Azoarcus sp. KH32C: one gene and its partner. The protein of the gene in region 2 interacts with the protein of the main gene of each other region in a pairwise test. Links are inferred from orthologs where the notes say so. Each region holds a gene or a part of one and is shown on either strand. Other genes may lie near its edges. The genes, in order: lpdA and AZKH_RS06280.

Evidence for each region.
Region 1: the proteins of AZKH_RS06280 (region 2) and lpdA interact in binary tests that used the Escherichia coli proteins (3 or more experiments, as listed by UniProt). The link is inferred for Azoarcus sp. KH32C from one-to-one orthologs.

What each region holds. Positions count from the first base shown.
Region 1 is NC_020516.1:1,606,638-1,609,891, forward strand. What follows is about bases 288-3,224. They hold lpdA (dihydrolipoyl dehydrogenase), read right to left. Parts: upstream 2,682-3,224; coding sequence 894-2,681; downstream 288-893. Other genes in these bases: AZKH_RS07105 (flagellin), read right to left, coding at 288-698; aceF (dihydrolipoyllysine-residue acetyltransferase), read right to left, coding at 2,694-3,224. Outside these bases: more of AZKH_RS07105, read right to left, coding at 1-287; more of aceF, read right to left, coding at 3,225-3,254. UniProt on the Escherichia coli protein: Lipoamide dehydrogenase is a component of the glycine cleavage system as well as of the alpha-ketoacid dehydrogenase complexes.
Region 2 is NC_020516.1:1,401,894-1,405,120, reverse strand. The notes cover bases 112-3,021. They hold AZKH_RS06280 (UvrD-helicase domain-containing protein), read right to left. Parts: upstream 2,716-3,021; coding sequence 508-2,715; downstream 112-507. Other genes in these bases: AZKH_RS06275 (hypothetical protein), read left to right, coding at 3,007-3,021; AZKH_RS06285 (ParA family protein), read left to right, coding at 112-464. In the rest of the region: more of AZKH_RS06285, read left to right, coding at 1-111; more of AZKH_RS06275, read left to right, coding at 3,022-3,227. UniProt on the Escherichia coli protein: A helicase with DNA-dependent ATPase activity. Unwinds DNA duplexes with 3'-5' polarity. Translocates on single-stranded DNA with 3'-5' polarity. Initiates unwinding more efficiently from a nicked substrate than double-stranded DNA.

The DNA of each region.
Region 1 (3,254 bases), 200 kb from region 2 along the record:
ACATAGTCGGGGAGGGCGCCCGTGATCGGCGTGCCGGCGAGGTGCTTGCCGTTGCGGGTGAACAGTTGGATGTCGTCGTCGAGACCCAGCGAGTTGATTTCGATCGTCACGTTGCTTGCACCGCCGGGAATGTAGCCGAGCGCAGTGACGCCGGAAACGAATGTCGCCGTTGTTCCGCTGCCCCCGAAGACCTGGCCCAGCGTCGGAACGCTGGCGGCGATGGCTGCCGGGACGGTGACGTTCGAGCTTCCCTGCAAGGGCTGATTGCCGAAAATCTGCGTCCCCCCCGCGATGCGATCGATTTCGGCCGCAATCTGCTGGAATTCGGTATCGAGTGCGCCGTGTTCGCCCGACCCGTTGGTGCCGTTGGCCGACTGCACCGCCAGTTCGCGGGCGCGTTGGAGCAGGTCTTGAACGGTGGCGAGTGCGCCGTCGGCAACCTGGGCGAGGCTGATGCCATCGCTGATGCCCTGCCGCAGGCGGGTGCTGCTGCGGATCGCCGTGTTCATCCGTTCGGAGATCGCCAGTCCGGCTGCGTCGTCGCGGGCGCTGTTGATGCGTCGGGCGCTTGAAAGCCGCTCGACCGCCGTCGCAAGGCTGCGGCTGTGCTCGCCGTAGAGACGGCTTGCACGCGTGGCATCGAGGTTGGACTGGATCGAGAGCATCGGATGATTGGCATTACTGACAATTTCATCCATAGCAACTCGGGTGCCATACGGAATAAATGCCGCAGGCATCACCTCGCGCTGCGAAATGACGGCAAATTCCATCTTTTGGACGTGGTTTTTGCAGGCAGCGGCAATTCCTGCCGCATGCCGACGTCAAGAATTGCCGGCAACAGGGCAAAAAAAACGGCGACCCGAAGGTCGCCGTCGTCACGCTTGAGAGGCGTCTTACTTCTTCTTGCGCACCGGCGGAATGTCGGTGCAACTGCCATGCGCGACTTCCGCCGCCATGCCGACGGTCTCGCCGAGAGTCGGGTGCGGGTGGATGGTCTTGCCGATATCCACCGCGTCCGCGCCCATCTCGATCGCGAGGCAGACTTCGCCGATCATGTCGCCGGCCGAGGGGCCGACGATCGCGCCGCCGATCACGCGGTGCGTTTCGGCGTCGAAGATCAGCTTGGTGAAGCCGTAGTCGGCGCCGTTGGCGATCGCGCGGCCGCTGGCGGCCCACGGGAACTTGGCGGTCTCGATCTTGCGGCCTTCCTTCTTCGCATCTTCCTCGGTATAGCCGACCCAGGCCACTTCCGGATGGGTGTAAGCCACGCCCGGGATCACGGTGGCGTCGAAGGCCGACTTCTCGCCGGCGGCGACTTCGGCCGCGACGTGTGCTTCATGCACCGCCTTGTGCGCGAGCATCGGGTTGCCGACGATGTCGCCGATCGCGAAGATGTGCGGCACGTTGGTGCGCATCTGCGCATCGACCGGGATGAAGCCGCGGTCGGTGACGAGGACGCCCGCCTTGTCCGCGGCGATCTTCTTGCCGTTCGGGCTGCGGCCAGCGGCCTGCAGGATCATGTCGTAGCGCTGCGGACCCTGCGGCGCCTTTTCACCTTCGAACGTGACCCACAGGCCGTCGTCCTTCGCCTCGACGGCGACGGTCTTGGTCTTGAGCATCACGTTGTCGAAGCGATGCAGGTTCTGCTTCTCCCATACCTTCACGGCGTCGGCGTCCGGACCCTGCATCAGGCGGTCGAGCATCTCGACGACATCGACCTTGGTGCCGAGCGTCGAATACACGGTCGCCATTTCGAGACCGATGATGCCGCCGCCGATGACGAGCATCTTCTCGGGCACGAAGCGCAGTTCGAGCGCACCGGTCGAGTCGACGATGCGCGGGTCGCGCGGGATGAAGGGCAGGTGCACTGCGGCCGAACCGGCGGCGATGATGCACTGCTTGAACTTGATGACCTTCTTCTCGCCGGTCTTGTCCTGCGCGTCGCCGGAGGTGACTTCGACCTCGACGTGGTTCGGGTCGAGGAAGCTGCCGTAGCCGCGTACGACATCGACCTTGCGGCCCTTGGCCATGCCGGCGAGGCCACCGGTCAGCTTGCCGACGACCTTGTTCTTGTGGGCGCGCAACGCGTCGATATCGACGGTCGGCTTCGCGAAGCTGATGCCGGCGGCCGACATATGCTCGGCCTCGTCCATCACCGCGGCGACGTGCAGCAGCGCCTTCGACGGGATGCAGCCGACGTTCAGGCACACGCCGCCGAGGGTCGCATAGCGCTCGACGATCACGGTCTTGAGACCGAGGTCGGCGGAGCGGAACGCGGCCGAATAGCCGCCGGGGCCGGCGCCGAGCACGAGCATGTCGCACTCGATGTCGGCACCGCCGGCATGGCTGGCAGCGGTCGGAGCTGCAGCCGGAGCAGCGGCCGGTGCCGCCGGGGCGGCAGCCGGAGCCGGAGCAGCCGCCGGTGCCTCAGCCGCCGCGGCGCCTGCAGCCTCGACCTTCAGCAGCACGGTGCCTTCGGCAACCTTGTCGCCGACCTTCACCAGCACTTCGGTGATGACGCCGGCCGCCGACGACGGAACGTCCATCGTCGCCTTGTCGGACTCGAGCGTGCAGATCGCGTCGTCGACCTTGATGGTGTCGCCGGCCTTCACGAACAGCTCGATCACCGGGACGGAATCGAAATCGCCGATGTCCGGAACCTTGACTTCAACTTGGCTCATGGCGCGGCCTCCTTACAGCATGACCCGACGGAAGTCGGCCAGCAGTTGAGCGAGATAGACGTTGAAGCGGGTCGCGAGCGCGCCGTCGATGACGCGGTGGTCGGCCGTCAGCGACATCGGCAGGGTCAGGCGCGGCACGAACTGCTTGCCGTCCCACACCGGCTTCATCACCGACTTGTTGACGCCGAGGATCGCGACTTCCGGCGCATTGACGATCGGCGCGAAGTAGGTGCCGCCGATGCCGCCCAAGCTGGAGATCGTGAAGCACGCACCGGACATGTCGGCCGGGCCGAGCTTGCCGTCGCGCGCCTTCTTCGCGAGCTCGCCGGATTCGGCGGCGATCTCGAACACGCTCTTCTTGTCGGCGTTCTTGATCACCGGCACGACGAGCCCGTTCGGCGTGTCGGCGGCGAACGCGATGTTGAAGTACTTCTTGTAGATCAGGTTGTCGCCGTCGAGCGAAGTGTTGAACTCGGGGAATTGCTGCAGCGCGCGCACCGACGCCTTGATGATGAAGGCCAGCATCGTGAGCTTCTTGCCGGACTTCTCATACTCCTTGTTCATCTGGACGCG
Region 2 (3,227 bases):
CGCGCTACAAGATCTACAAGCTGCGCGATGCGCTCGATGAACTGGCCGAGGACTACGACCTCGTTTACATCGACACCCCGCCGGCACTGAACTTCTACACCCGCTCCGCGCTGATCGCCGCGAATAGCTGCCTGATCCCCTTCGATTGCGATGAATTCTCGCGTCGTGCGCTGTATTCGCTGCTGGAAAACGTCGAGGAGATCAAGTCCGACCACAACCGCGCGCTCGCGGTCGAAGGCATCGTCGTCAACCAGTACCAGGCCCGGGCGGCACTCCCGCAGAAGGTCGTGCAGGAACTCGTCGACGAGGGCCTGCCGGTACTGACGCCCTACCTGTCGGCTTCGGTCAAGATCAAGGAATCGCACGAGCAGTCACGACCGATCATCCATCTCGACCCCAAGCACAAGCTGACGCAGGAGTTCGTCGCATTGCACGACGCCCTCGCCCGCAAGTACGGCGCCTGAAATGTCGGCGGCCAGTCGCTGCGGCCGCCGCGTAGAGCCCGGCTTACGCCGGCGTAAGCCGGGCCACTGCCAGCATCAACCACTTCATGCCGGCCGAGCCGAAGTTGATCTGAACGCGCGCATCGGAGCCGCTGCCTTCGGCGGCGACGATCACCCCTTGGCCGAACTTCGCGTGGGTGACCAACTGGCCGATGCGCAGTCCGCCCAGGTCCTGATTCCGCGCGGGCGCCGGCGCCGGTCGCGGCGAATAGCCACCGCGCGCCGGCTCCCCGCCCCCCCGCATCCCCATGCCGCGCGGACTCGGGGGCGACAGCCACTTCGTAAGCGCCTGCGGAATCTCCTCGAGAAAACGCGAACGCATGTTGTAACGCGTCTGGCCGTGCAACATCCGGCTCTGCGCGAATGACAGATACAGCCGCTGCCGCGCGCGCGTCACCGCGACGTACATCAGGCGCCGCTCCTCCTCCAGCCCCTCCGTTTCCATCGCGCTGTTTTCGTGCGGAAACAAGCCTTCCTCCAGCCCGGAAAGGAAGACGACGTCGAATTCCAGACCCTTCGACGCATGCACGGTCATCAACTGCACCGCTTCACTGCCCGGATCGGCCTGATGGTCGCCCGCCTCGAGCGACGCGTGCGCGAGAAAATCCGCCAGCAAGGCGTGCGACTGGGCCATCGCTTCCGCATCGGGACTCGCATCCGCGAGGAAATTCGCCGCCGCATTGATCAGTTCGTCGAGGTTCTCGAGCCGCTCCTGCCCCTCCTTTTCGCTGCGGTAGAAGTTGCGCAGCCCGCTCGCATCGAGCGCGTGATCGACCAGTTCGGGCAGCGGGAGATTCGCCGTATCCCGGCGCATATCCTCGACCAGACGGACGAACTGCGCGAGCACCGTGCCCGGCTTGCCGGTCAGATGCGGCACCGTCGCATACAGGCTCGTATTCCAGGTCCGCGCCGCGTCCTGCAGCGTCTCGAGCGAACGGGCACCGATGCCGCGCGTCGGGAAATTCACCACGCGGCTAAACGCCGTGTCGTCGTCGGGATTCGCAATCAGGCGCAGATAAGCGAGCGCGTGCTTGATCTCCTGGCGCTCGAAGAAGCGCAATCCGCCGTACACGCGATAAGCGATACCCGACGAAAAAAGCTGATGCTCCAGCACCCGGGATTGAGCATTGGAGCGATACAGCAAGGCGATGTCCGACCGGCTCGCGCCATCCCGCACCAGCGACTGGATTTCTTCGACGATCCAGCGCGCCTCGTCGCTGTCCGCGTAGGCTTCGAACACGCGGATCGGCTCGCCGGCGCCGCGCTCCGTCCACAAGTTCTTGCCCAGGCGGCCGGTGTTGTGCCGGATGATCGCGTTCGCCGCATCGAGAATATTGCCGTGCGAGCGATAGTTCTGCTCCAGGCGAATCACGCTGTCGACGCGGAACTCACGCTCGAAGTCGCGCATATTGCCGACTTCGGCACCGCGGAAGCGGTAGATCGACTGGTCGTCATCGCCCACGCAGAATAGGCAGGCCCCACCTTCCCGCCCCTCGTCAGCGAGCAGCTTCAGCCAGCGGTATTGCAGCCGGTTCGTGTCCTGGAACTCATCGACGAGGATGTGCCGGAATCGGCGCTGGTAGTGACGACGGATGGGCTCGTTGCGTTCGAGCAGCTCATAGCTGCGCAGCAACAACTCCGCAAAATCCACAACAGACTCGCGCTGGCACTGCGCCTCATACTCGATGTAAAGCTCCACGCGGCGGCGCGTGTAATCGTCCCAGGCCTGAACGGCATGCGGACGCAAACCGGCTTCCTTCTGGGCGTTGATGAAGTGCTGCAGCTCACGCGGCGGAAATTTCTCGTCGTCGACGTTGAGAGTCTTCAGCAGACGCTTGATCGCGGCCAGCTGATCGCCGGAATCCAAGATCTGGAACAGTTGAGGCAATCCGGCGTCGCGGTGATGTGTCCGCAACAACCGGTTGCACAGGCCATGAAAGGTACCGATCCACATTCCGCGCGCGGTATGACCGAAGTTCAGCGGCAGCATCGCCGACAGGCGCGCCAGCAACTCCTTGGCGGCCTTGTTCGTGAAGGTGACCGCCAACACCCCCTGTGGATCGACCTGCCCCGTCTGGACCAGCCAAGCGATCCGCGTCGTCAGCACGCGGGTCTTCCCCGAACCGGCGCCCGCAAGAATCAGTGCATGACGCGGGGGGAGAGTGACGGCCTGGAGTTGTTCGGCGTTCAGATTGGCAAGCAGATCGGACATGCGTTTTTTCCTCTAGAGGCCGAGATTCTAACCGGCACGGGCATCAAGACTGGCATCTCCACCACTGTTGCGGCGCTGCAACACGACCCTTGAAGTTGTCTGACCATTGGACTAATTTCCAATTGTGCAAAGCAACACAGGTTTGAGCGGGATCAAGGCAGGCCACGGTTTGAGGCTTCAAAATCCGCTCCGCTCGACATGACGCACTGCAATAACCGCGCGCACCACCGGCCCAAAAAGCGGATCCGTGCGGCGCAAGATACGGCCGAAAATGGTCGATTGGAGAAGCAAATGATGAAGACCCCAAAGCTGCTGCCCTGGTATGCCCGCAAGGCAGGCGTATCGATCGAACGTGCCACGGTCCTGTGGCACAAGGCCGTACGTGAGGCAACGGCTGAAACCGGCTGGGTTGGCACCTCCGAATACTGGGGCGAAGCGATGAACTCCTTCCTCCGCCTCCTCGAAGAAGAGCGCGACAGCTTCTGCGCTCCGCACGTGACACCCTTCGTGCG